Regions from separate parts of the Brevibacillus sp. RS1.1 genome, predicted to be linked through region 1. Evidence: riboswitches for the same ligand, from Rfam matches in the RefSeq annotation. Region 1 holds a riboswitch; each other region holds the start of a gene.

Evidence for each region. Region 1 has a riboswitch for cyclic di-AMP ahead of HP570_RS00560 (CAP domain-containing protein). Riboswitches for the same ligand answer to the same signal wherever they lie in the genome.
Region 2: it holds a riboswitch for cyclic di-AMP, as region 1 does, so the genes downstream of both, HP570_RS23755 (quaternary amine ABC transporter ATP-binding protein) here and HP570_RS00560 (CAP domain-containing protein) in region 1, are expected to answer to the same signal.
Region 3: it holds a riboswitch for cyclic di-AMP, as region 1 does, so the genes downstream of both, HP570_RS19790 (CAP domain-containing protein) here and HP570_RS00560 (CAP domain-containing protein) in region 1, are expected to answer to the same signal.

Annotation. Positions count from the first base shown of each region.
Region 1 is NZ_JABSVA010000001.1:147,450-151,652, forward strand. Features, by position in the region: gene HP570_RS00540 (2-phosphosulfolactate phosphatase) at 1-545, opposite strand, end outside; gene HP570_RS00545 (hypothetical protein) at 659-1,105, shown strand; gene HP570_RS00550 (cold-shock protein) at 1,276-1,479, opposite strand; gene HP570_RS00555 (rhodanese-like domain-containing protein) at 1,909-2,253, shown strand; cyclic di-AMP (ydaO/yuaA leader) riboswitch at 2,338-2,495, shown strand; gene HP570_RS00560 (CAP domain-containing protein) at 2,503-3,303, shown strand; gene HP570_RS00565 (hypothetical protein) at 3,368-3,520, opposite strand; gene HP570_RS00570 (homoserine dehydrogenase) at 3,621-4,203, opposite strand, start outside.
Region 2 is NZ_JABSVA010000009.1:149,555-153,757, forward strand. Features, by position in the region: gene HP570_RS23750 (ABC transporter permease) at 1-385, opposite strand, end outside; gene HP570_RS23755 (quaternary amine ABC transporter ATP-binding protein) at 369-1,595, opposite strand; cyclic di-AMP (ydaO/yuaA leader) riboswitch at 1,990-2,136, opposite strand; gene HP570_RS23765 (cation transporter) at 2,881-3,081, opposite strand; gene HP570_RS23770 (heavy metal translocating P-type ATPase) at 3,146-4,203, opposite strand, start outside.
Region 3 is NZ_JABSVA010000006.1:65,132-69,334, forward strand. Features, by position in the region: gene HP570_RS19780 (sensor histidine kinase) at 1-834, shown strand, start outside; gene HP570_RS19785 (hypothetical protein) at 959-1,606, shown strand; gene HP570_RS19790 (CAP domain-containing protein) at 1,732-2,319, opposite strand; cyclic di-AMP (ydaO/yuaA leader) riboswitch at 2,327-2,484, opposite strand; gene HP570_RS19795 (aminopeptidase) at 2,709-3,824, opposite strand; gene HP570_RS19800 (iron-containing alcohol dehydrogenase) at 3,920-4,203, opposite strand, start outside.

The sequences.
Region 1 (4,203 bases):
AATCGATATCCCTTCAATTCATGAAGCAGCGCACCTGCCGCAATCATATCTTCAATAGCAGGTCGCAATGCTCCATTTCCCCACCGTTCACCGCAAGCAATGACGGTTACGGTTCCATTCTGCTGCTGTATGTATCTGGCCACAGATGGCGCGTTTCGCAAGCACGCAGCGATTACCTTCGCACCTGTTTTCTTCGCCAACACGGTACAGGTCGATCCGTTTGGCGAGGGTAATACGATTCTACTTCCCATTGGAACCGTTTTCAAACAGGTGGGTGAAAGGGAGACTGGTTCTCCGCGTTTTCCAGCGAGCAGCGCTGCTTTTTGTTTGGCGAATGCTACGGTTGACTCATCCTTTACCTGATAAGGATAGACGATACCTCCTCGTCCCGTTACGATATCGACACACGTGCTGAAGGAGAGCACATCGATAATGACGATCATATCCGATGCTGCCCCGACCTGTTCTACCCCTTCGTATCCCCAATCAAATCGAGCTGTATAGTCAAGTTGTTTGCATACAGTTCTATCTCCCAAACCCTCCACCATCCTCTATCAAAAATAGGTACTCGTCCCCTTACGTTCGCCGTTACGAATTAAGACAAGAAACAATATCGTATTATTGTCCCACTAGATTAACAAGAATGGAGTGAACATGGATGTCTGAAATCGAATACGACGACGATCAAGGTAATTCGGAAAAAAGAAATCACAAACGCCCAAGAAGAAATACTGTGAGAACGACCGGTATTTTGCAAAACAACCTCGCCCGTGCTCTCACCGCTCACCTCGACCTGGTAAATCTGAACACAGAACCGGTTGAAGTACGTGTGCAAGTATTAAACTGGGGTAACGCAGTTACGCAAACGAATCCAGTTAGCACCTTGCTTGACATCACGCAATTTATCCCAGCGAATACTCGAACTGCTTTCAATGCGCTGATCCCCGCTTCTTTCCACTATGAAGTCCGCCTTACCGTAGCAGAAAACAACAGAAATGTCCTTCTCACCACTTATGGCCGTACTACTATCGGCGGCGGTCAAGTTGTTGGTCTTACCGTTCTTGACAGTCAGTTCCAAACTGTCGAAATCGAAACTTGTATTTAACTATCTTGCAGGAAGAAAATGAGGAATTATGGTGGGACGCCATAGTTCCTTTTTTTATCCATTCGCATGCAGGAAAAGGCGCTTGGGACGATCCCAACGCCTTTTTGCTTCTACGACCACGACAAAAAAAGAAACTGCCCTCGAAAGGACAGTTTCTTTGAAAAGGAGACTTACAGTTTTACTACGTTCTCAGCTTGTGGGCCACGGTTGCCTTGAACGATGTTGAATTGAACTTTTTGACCTTCGTCCAAAGTTTTGAAACCGTCACCTTGGATTGCGCTGAAGTGTACGAATACATCGTCTCCGCCTTCTACTTGAATGAAACCGAAACCTTTTTCTGCGTTAAACCATTTTACTGTTCCGTTCGTTTGCATTTGAAAAAACCTCCAAAAATTGATTTGAATATGCTAGTCATATTTACCGAAGCAAATAAAGCTCACATATCATGAAGAAATACCAGATCATGTGCGATGATACGCCTTCATGATATGTGAATTTTACCTACCCGGCAAAAATGTGAATGTCATAGGACGGAACTGCAAAATAAAAAACTAAACCTTTTGAAAACCTAAAACAATGAAAGCCCTTCCTCTCTTCCATCCTTGCGGCTCCGATGACCGCGCCAGTGTGAATCGGGGATCCAAAAATGTTATCCATCAGCATACAAACACCTCGATGAATGATTAGGTATCAATTTTTCAAGTAGCAACCTCATTCTACCATGGTTGTCCAAAAAAAGCAACCGTTCACCCTTATTCTGGACGAAGCGGGACTCTGATACAATAGGATTGGGAGGGATTACATTGCAAAATCATATTTTGACAACCATTCAATTATCTGAAATGCTTGAAAAGAAAGTGCCCGTACTTTTATTGGACGTACGCGACGCCGAGAAATTTGTTTCCGGCAGCCTCGTTCACGAAAACGCATCGACGCAAAACGTCCCCTATCTTCTTATGAAAGAACAGGACAAGCCGCTTGATGAAGAAACCGAAAAACTCGCGCAAAATGTGCAAATCGTTACCTTATGTACAACAGGTAACAAAGCTCAAAAAGCTGCGGCTCTCCTTCGTGAGCATGGTTTTCATGCAAAAGCATTGGAAGGCGGCTTAACTGCCTGGAAGGAACAATCAAACGAAACGAAATGAGCCTAATTTATCAACGATTCTAGCTATTTGCCATATATTACTCCTTTATTTCGATTGGGATTGTTTGATATCGTTGTTCATGCCAAACGAAATAAGCCGAGACTTCCTCTTTGAAAAGGAAGTGCGGGGGACTTTTTTGTGGATGAGCTATTCCACATTGGGGTGAATCGCCAAACTGGCGTAGGGTTGTTTCCTCAATCCGAATCCGACAACTAACCTCGTAGGCAAAAAAAAGGAGAGATTTGTTTTATGAAACGTTTTGGTTCTGTTACAATCGCGATGACTCTTGGTCTGGGCTTGGCTTTGACAGGGTTTGCTTCTTCTGCTTCCGCAGCATCTAACTGCCCATTGAAGAACGGACAATTCCAATTCAATGTGGGTCAAAATATGGGACAATTCCAAAAAGCACCAAATGCTCAACAGTTCCTTAACTTTTTCCAAAAGCAAGGCTTTGTTCCTGGCCAGCCACAAGCAGTACAGCTGATGCAACCTGTTAAGCAAGGACAAGCTACACCTGTACAACAACCATGCCCGTATCAACCAGGATCTTTCCAACAAGCACCCGTACAACAAGCTCCAGTACAACAAACACCAGCACAACTAGTACAAACAGCACCAGCACAACCTACCAATAATGTCACTGAGCCTGCCGCTCCAGTAAAACAAGCGGATCAAGCTAAGACGGGTGATTTTGCGAAACAAGTCGCGGATTTGGTAAACCAAGAACGTGCAAAAGCAGGTCTCAAGCCTGTTCAAATGGATGCAACACTGTCCAAAGTAGCGTTGGCAAAAGCACAAGATATGTCTGCTAACAACTATTTTGACCACAACAGCCCAACGTACGGTTCCCCATTTGACATGATGAAGCAGTATGGCATTCAATACTCGACAGCAGGTGAGAATATCGCCATGGGTCAACAGAGTCCACAAGAAGTCATGCAACAATGGATGAACAGTGAAGGCCACCGCCAAAACATTATGAACCCTGACTTCACAAAAATTGGTGTAGGCTTCACAAATGGCTACTGGGTACAAGAATTTATCGGGTAACACGCTTTGCACGAAACGAAAAGCCGGTGTCTCTTAATCGAGACCCGGCTTTTTCGTGTAGACATTAATCCGGCTGTGTTTCAGAAGCCTGTTTTTTGGGGGTACAGCAGCTTTCCTGCTCATCTAGCAAAGCAACGTCCTTTTGATTCATTTCTTGCTTGGTTGGGTAAGCAGATACTTGCTGCAGCTCGGCATTGACATCAGACGATTGTTTCATCCGTATGGCCCCCTCGCCGTTTTTGGTGGTACATCCCTAGTATGCACGCGGCTCTAAACGACTCATTCCTAAGGAACACTGGAAGCACATGCAAATGAACCTATCTGCTAATAATATGTTCAAGGTCTTTTAAGGCAGCCGCTGCTGCCGCGACAGGATCTGATTTTCCTCCAACGACCAATAAATCCCCCATGACATCTGTTTCTACCCGGATGGCTTTTGTCGTACCTGATACGGATGCAAACGGATGGGTAAAATCCACCGCACACAGCTCAACTGCTACAGAAACCGTACCATTCGCTTCCTTTTGAATCGTTCCGATCAGCTTGGGAATCTTCGTATGCTTTTTCCACGTCTCGATTTGGAACGTGGTTATTTCGCGAATACTTGCGCGTTCGATATCGGTTAGATTTACTTGCCCGCCAAAAGCAGCGTTTGCCAGGATCGTGAGCTTCGAAGCTGTATCCCAACCATCGATATCGTAGGAGGGATCCGGTTCGGCAATCCCCATCTTCTGAGCGAGCTCGACAGCTGCTGTACAGGTGAGCCCCTCTTCCATCATTTTTGTTAGCACGAAGTTCGTCGTTCCTGTAAAAATACCTTCGACTCGTTTTACTTCACAGCCTGCCAAGTTATACTGCAAAAGATCGATCGTCGGCAGAGCTGCTGCTGTTGCCCCACTA
Region 2 (4,203 bases), on a different contig from region 1:
GTACTGGCGTAACCAGATTGCGAAACGTATCGTGTCTCGCGCAAAGAATGCCCACCGGAATCCCGATAGCGATCGAAATCATGGTGGCAGTGAGGACGAGTCCCAATGTCTCCATCGTTTCATCCCAGTACCCCAAGTTGTGGATGAGAGAAAGTCCAACAACCGTAAAGACCATGGACGCTCTCCCTGCAAAAACCCACGCAGCGGCCCCCAGCAGCAAGATGAGAATCAGCGAAGGTATCTCTGCCAAAACCGTAGAACAGTAAGTCACCATCGTGGAAATGACGATAGCCACCGGATCAAACAATACCCCTTTGTACTGGCCCAGCACCTCCACGAACCCTTCCATCCAACCGCCAATCGGTAGCTTAGGCACGACGTCCATCACTCATCACCTCTGCTCTCTGATGTTCTTGGACATTGACTTTGCCTACCAGCCCGCCTAGCACCGCTCCTTTTACGATGACACCCAACAAACGCTGCTGCTCGCCCACTACCGCAATCGGGACATGCAGGTCTGCCATCATCGGGAACAAGCTGTGCAGACGTGCGTCAGGCGAAACGGTAGGGAGGTCGGTTTTCATGATTGCCTCCAGCGAATCTCCCGTACTGATCGCGAGTGATACGTCATACGCCGTAATCAATCCGAGCAGTGTGCGCTTTTTGTCCACGACGTACAAGCTGGACACGCCATTATCCATCATGAGTTGCAGTGCCACTCGGGCCCCTTTGTCAGGCGTGATTGCTTCTGCCCGTTTCATCACATTTTCAGCAACGAGCACCCTGGACAGGTCGGCATCCTCCACGAACTTCCGCACGAATTCATCCGCTGGGTCAGCCAGGATTTCTTCTGGGCGGCCGATTTGAATGATCTGCCCGTCTTTCATAAAGGCAATCCGGTCGCCCAGTCGCAACGCCTCATGCAAGTCATGTGTAATGAACAGGATCGTCTTTTTCATCGTCATCTGAAGCTCCAGCAGCTCATCCTGCATATCTTTTCGAATGAGCGGGTCCAGTGCACTGAACGCTTCGTCCATCAAGAGAATATCTGGATTATTAGCCAACGCCCGCGCCAATCCGACTCGTTGACGCATACCTCCGCTCAATTGATCTGGGTACGCATTTTCCCACTCGGTCAATCCAACGAGCGCGAGCGCTTCCCGTGCTTTTTCTTGTCGGAGCCCTGGTGGTACTTGTTGAATCTCCAAACCAAACTCCACGTTTTCCCGTACCGTCCGCTGCGGAAACAGGGCGAAGTTTTGGAAAACCATCCCGAGCTTCTTCCTCCGCACCTCGCGCAAAGCTGTCGCCTTCATGGCCACGATCTCTTCCCCATCGATCTCGATGCTTCCGCTCGTTGGGTCAATCAGTCGATTACACAGTCGGATTAAGGTTGATTTGCCGCTGCCGGATAGGCCCATGATGACGAAGATTTCGCCTTCCTCGACTTCAAAGCTGACCTGATTGACACCGATGGACTGGCCGGTTTGCTTGTAAATTTGTTCTTTTTTACGTCCTTCCGCCAGCAGCTTCAAGGCCAGCTCGGGCTGCTTGCCAAACACTTTTGTAAGTTGATGGACTTTCATTTTGGACATGATATCCCTCATCCTTCGTTTTTTCGTAAATGTAAAAAGCCCGCGAAGCTTCCACACTCCAGCAAACCTAAGCAGGCACGCTTGATTTTTACTCGTGTAGAAAATCCGCAGGCTTACGGAATACCTGGCGTCCATTGTCAGGACTCCCTGTACTCTGTCTTCCCGATTTCGATTGTCAGCGGTTTATGTCGTACCGACTGCCTCCCAGCGATCCACACCATTTCCTTCACGACTGTATCGCGTAAGCTGCTCGTCGATATTTCCATAAAAAAATAGACCGATCCATCCTTTTTCTCCAGAACAAAGGTCCCAAAGAAAAAGCCTGTATCGGCCTATCACACGCCCGCAAGGAATCCCCTTGTTGCGCATAAAATGCCTAGACTTTATCCATCCATGACCTTCCCTGCTTTGGCCGACGAGGTTAGCTGACGGGTAGGATGGCAGAGAAGACATTTCCTCATCCCTCCTGATCACTCAGGATTAACCCCAAAAGATTGGTTCCCCCGCTTCCGAGAATATCGGAACTAGGCCGTATGTGTTGTTTCTTATTGAAGCGTGATTGTGATTTGAATTATACGCTGGCTTCCAGTTATTGTGAACGTTCGTTTAGCATGGTTTTAACCGGATTACGGCTTTCTTTATGAGTCGGATTGGATTAGCTGTTCGTTGCTTATTCGGTTGAAGGATTAGTGCGTTATACTCGCTGTTGTGGTGGGGAGGAAACAGGAGAAAACGCTCAGATTCTTGGAACCCCTGCGCGGGAGCATGGGGTGCCCGGCTCCGTGAAAAAAAGCGAAACCGCGTCCAAAGTAGTCCATCAGGATGTGGCTCAGAGGTGGACGCTAAAGGCAGTTTCGCTTTTTTTCACTGCGCCTCGGTAGGTGTGTCCAAAGATCTTCGCTTATTTCACCTGTTTCCTCTACGAGCTGTTGAGGTTCTACGCTTTTTTAAAGACTTTTTGAATGATGCTTTCAAGATGTAAACAATAGCCGCTTGGGAAGAAGAACATTTCCAGTCCTAGCGCCTCTGGAGCCCTACTTAGCGGAGAAATGAATGGCGGGGGTTGTCAGCTTCAACCTCTGCGAATACATCCTCGAAACTCTACTTTTGAAGCGCTCCCGACATTTATTTCGTAGCGGACAGTCTAACCCCTTGCGGGGCGTAGGTGGAAGCGTAGACTGGAAATGGGCTTCTTCCCCTCCCCTACAGCCACTTTTACCTCAACACCAAAAAGCCCCCGCCTCAATGAATCAGGCAGGAGCTTTGCTTTTCAAAGATACAATGATTAAACGACGTCGTAACCTTGGTCTTCAATAGCTTCTTTCACTGCATCGAGAGTCAAGTTGCTCTCGTTATAGGAAACCTCAACCTTTTTTTCAGCCAGGTTTACTTTGCCTTCTGCACCAAGATCTTTCAATGTGTTCTCGATGCGCGCTACGCATTTATTGCAAGACATGCCCTCTACGTTCAATGTGATATTTGTCATGATCAATCTCTCCTTGCATTTTATGTTGTATAGGTAAGGCGGACGAAGCCGCTTGTTACTGTTGTTACAGCTTCACTCGTTGCAGTCTTAGTGCGTTGAGTACGACGGATACGGAGCTGAAGGCCATTGCGGCACCGGCAAGCCATGGAGCGAGTAAGCCGATTGCGGCAATTGGGATGCCCAAGGTGTTGTAGGCCAATGCCCAGAACAGGTTTTGCTTGATGTTGCGGATGGTGAGCTTACTCATCTCGATGGCGTCTGCGACACTAGTCAGTTCGCCGCGCATCAGGGTAATATCGGCTGCTTCCATCGCCACATCTGTACCTGTACCGATTGCCATACCGACGTCAGCGGTAGCGAGTGCAGGAGCATCGTTGATACCATCGCCGACCATCGCGACTTTTTTGCCTTGTTCTTGCAGTTTTTTCACTTCTGCGGCTTTGCCTTCAGGCAGGACTTCTGCGATGACGTGATCGATTCCTGCTTCACGGGCAATGGCCTCGGCGGTTTGACGGTTGTCACCGGTCATCATGATCACAGTCAATCCCATTGCTTTCATACGCTGAACCGCTTGCTTGGAGGTTGGTTTGATCGTATCCGCTACGGCAATCAAACCAGCGAGCTTGCCTTCGACGACTGCGAGCATCGCCGTTTTACCGGAGCGCTCCAGTGCCAGCATGGTATCGGACACTGCTTGGTATGAAATTTGATGTTTTTCCAGCAAACGGCGGGTACCGACGAGTACTTCTTTGCTGGAGACGGTGGCCCGGATACCGAAACCAGGAATGGCTTCAAACGAACCCGTATCAGCCACAGTGATTCCTTTATCCGCAATACCGCGAACGATAGCTTGAGCCAATGGGTGCTCGGAGTTTTTCTCAGCGGCACCGACTAAAGAGAGCAGCTCTTGTTCTTCGATATCAATGGCGATGACGTCTGTCAGTTCTGGCTCGCCTTTGGTTACAGTCCCTGTTTTATCGAGGACGATCGTATCCAAGTGGTGAGCCGTCTCCAGATGCTCCCCGCCTTTGAACAGGATGCCCAGCTCAGCTGCGCGTCCAGAGCCCGCCATGATTGAGGTCGGTGTTGCCAAACCGAGGGCGCATGGGCAAGCGATTACGA
Region 3 (4,203 bases), on a different contig from region 1:
TTTCGGGAGATTTCTACGGGCATTCATTATCTCGCGAGTGGAGACTTTACACGGCATGTCCATATTCCATCCAATGATGAGTTTGCAGAAATCGCCAAGGATATCAATCTAGCAAGCGAAATGCTGCAAAAGGCGGTAGAAAGAGGAGATTTCGCCGAAAGCAGCAAGGATCAGCTTGTTTTGAATCTGGCGCATGATTTGCGTACACCACTGACATCTGTTCTGGGTTATCTGGATCTCATTTTGCAAGATGAGCAGATAACACAAGAACAGATGCGGCATTATGCGACGATTGCTCTTACCAAATCGCATCGATTGGAAAAGCTGATTGATGAGCTCTTCGAAATTACGAGAATGAATTACGGCATGGTTACCATCGAGCAAAAGGCCATTGATTTGAGTGAATTGCTTGTCCAGTTAAATGAGGAGATGTATCCTTCCTTTGAGAAAAATGAGCTCGTCGCGCGGTGTACGGTTGCTGCCCAATTAGTGATCGTGGGAGATGGGGAGCTTTTGGCGCGCGTATTTGAGAATATCCTGACCAACGCGATACGCTACGGGGGAGATGGCCAGTTTATCGATTTGAACGCTTATCGTGAGGGCGATGAAGTGGTTGTGCAAATCATGAATTACGGCGACCAGATACCTGAGGAGGCGCTGCCGCATATTTTTGAAATGTTTTTTACAGGCGACAAAGCGCGAACGCATCAAGGGGGAGGAACAGGACTCGGCTTGTTTATTGCAAAAAATATCGTCGAGAAGCATCGGGGAACGATTTCTGTCCAAAGTGATTTGATTCGTACGTGTTTTGAGGTCAGGCTGCCGTATGGATGAAATGATGGCAAAAATAAAAAATGGAGACGCTTCAATGTCTCCATTTTTTTATTGCATAATTCATTGAGATTTGAAAAATTGGTATAATATTCCTGTATCGAAATGAATTAACTTTGGGGGAGTTATGAATAAATACACATGGACATTGATAGGTGCGGTAATTGTTGCTGGAATATCATTGGCTACTTGGGCTGGGGCCATTAACCAAGGGGATAAGGAAGCACTACAGGCATATAAAAAGATGGAACAGGCACGTAACAAAGAGAACCACCCCTTAAGCAAATCGAGTAGGAATGTAGCCCTGTCGAACTTTTCGATTCAGGGAGCTGTTTTACCAGAAGCGGATAAAATACGTAAATACAACGATACGAATATGCAAGGACTACTATCTTCAACGGATGAAAAACTTTCCTTCATTATGGAAGGGGATGAAGTAAAAGGTATAGTTTTAGCAACAGATACAGAGCCAATCATGGCTGGTGGTGAAAAAACTGGTCCTGAATTGTTTGACCTTTACGAGAACATGAAAAATACACTCGGGGAAGATGTAAACATTACGTACTTTAGTTATTCAGGTGGGTTTATCTTCGTTGCAACTGATAGGGAAGGTGAGGAAAGCTTGTGGCTCGATCGACGTGCTTCTACTTTTTTAGAACTTCCTTCGCACAAGCAACTCAAATCTGAAGAAGTTGTAGAAAAAATTCGAGAAGGTGCGGAATCGGTGGATGAAGAAAAGACAAACGAGCTAGAAATGGGAAGTAAATCTGAATAAAGCGTATAAAGCTAGCTGTTGGCTTTTCACGGAGATAGATGTTCAAGGGCCACTCCAGACAAGGCAGGGAAAAAATAAGAAAGCCGGGTCCCCGCTAGAGGACTCGGCATTTATATCTAAATTCATTATCCGATGAATTCTTGTACCCAGTATCCATTCACAAAGCCTACACCGATTTTGGTGAAGGAAGGATTCATGATGTTTTGACGGTGTCCTTCACTGTTCATCCATTGGTTCATGACTTCCTCAGCGGTGCGTTGACCCATGGCGATGTTCTCACCCGCGGTCCTAGAAGATACAACGAATTGTTTCATCATGTCAAATGGAGAGCCATACGTAGGGCTTGTATGGTCAAAGTAGTTGTTGTTGGACATATCAGCCGCTTTTGCTTGTGCAACTTTGTTCAGGGAAGCATCCAGTTCCACTGGCTTCAGACCTGCTTTTGCACGCTCTTGGTTTACCAAATCAGTTACTTGCTTCCCAACAGAGGAAGCATCCACTTGTTGGTTAGCTTGTTTTACTGGCTGTTGAGCTGGCTGCTGTTGATTCGCTGGTGCTGCGTAAGGTGCTTGCATTTGCGGTTGGACAGGTTGCATATATGGTTGATACCCGTATTGCGGACATGTGGTAGCGGCAGAAGCTGTGTTAGAAAAGCCGGAAAGAACAAATCCCAATCCCAATGTCGCGATTGCAATAGTACCAAGGCGTTTCATATTCACATCGTCTCCTTTTTTTGGCCTACGAGGTTAGTTGACGGATTCGGATTGAGGAAACAACCCTACGCACTTTGGCGATTCACCCCATGCAGATCTCTCATCTGCAAGTAAAAAAGCTCCCCCGCACTTCCATTCGAGAGGAAGTTTCGGCTGTTTTGTTTGGCATGACCTAGAATAACAGAGATTCACCGGTGAAAGAAACCCGTAAAATTTGGTAGGATTAATAAGAATATCTCTTGTTTTATTGAGAGGGTGGAGTTCGACACTCACCAATCCCGCTTACAGTGTCGCCTGTAAAATAGGCCAGTCTAACACTTTATTTTCTCTGAACAATAGAAAAGGGGCTAGGGAACTCATTCCCTAACCCTTTTTTTCATTCATTTCGTTTAAATCAAATTCTCCGGGTTCAAGCCTTCCAGCTCTGGCAACACAAAGCGCCCATCTTTTCTAATAAGCACATCGTCAAACCAGATTTCGCCGCCGCCGTATTCAGGGCGTTGGATTTGGACCAAGTCCCAGTGAACGGAGGAGCGGTTGCCGTTGTCTGCTACTGTGTAAGCATTCCCTGGCGTGAAGTGGAAGCTGCCCGCGATTTTTTCGTCAAACAGGATGTCCAGCATCGGGTGGAGGATGTGCGGGTTGAAGCCGATCGCGAATTCTCCGATATAACGTGCGCCCTCGTCCGTGTCGAGGATGTCGTTCAATGCTTTAGTATTGGAGCTGGTCGCTTCCACGATTTTGCCTTCTTTGAAAGTGAACTGAACATCATTGAAGGTAATGCCGTTGTAGATTGATGCCGCGTTGTAGAAAATCGTTCCTTCCACGGAATCGCGTACAGGAGCGGTGTATACTTCGCCATCCGGGATATTGCGTTTACCGTCACACTTGATGGCATTGATTCCTTTTATGGAGAAGCGCAGGTCCGTTTTTGGACCGACGATGCGTACGCGATCGGTGCGCTCCATCAGCTCTTTCAACGGAGTCATGGCAGCTGACATTTTCGCGTAGTCCAGATTGCAGACGGAGAAGTAGAAGTCCTCAAAGCTCTCGAGACTCATTTTGGACAGCTGTGCCATCGACTTGTTTGGGTAGCGCAGTACAACCCAGCGTTTGTTCGGAACGCGCTCGTTCGTATGTACAGGTTGATACAGGACACGAGCGTAAATGCCCATTTTGTCGTCCGGTACGTCGGCATACTCGTTGATGTTGTCGTAGGCGCGAATGGCGATGTAAGCGTCCATGTCCTTCATCCGGTCATACTCGTATTTTGCCATCAGAGCCATATGTTCTTCGCTCGTGCCTTGATAGAGTGCACGCATGACTTCCTGGTCTTTTAAGGTGACCAAAGGCAGAGCCCCAACTGCAAATGATTCACGCACAAGTGCACGAACGAGTTCAGGTTGCAGGCCTGTATTTTCGATCAGAACTTTTTCGCCTTTTTGCAAATGGAGTGAGTAACGGACGAGACGGCTTGCCAGTTCATTAATGCGTGGATCTGCCATGGTGGTAACCTCCGTAGTAAAATAATTTTGATTAATGATTAATTTGTATTATTACATAACTGAGCGTAGGCTCGCCAGTGTGTTTGATGCTTCCATTACAGGCAAGCCTCGTAGATCGCGATTACATCGGATTCATTCAATTTTCGTGAGCTAGGCAGATACCCGATTCCGCGTCCGCCGATGCGAACCGCTTCCTCAGCCATTTGGACCAGTGATTGTTTGGTCACACCGAAGTCAGACAGACGTTCTGTGATTCCCATACGCTCATACCAACGGCGAACGGCATCAATCGTTGCTCGTGCTGCTTCGCTCTCATTCTCCACCATAACGCCAAAACAATGACGTCCCATACGGGCTAGTCTCTCGGGACGGTCTTGCA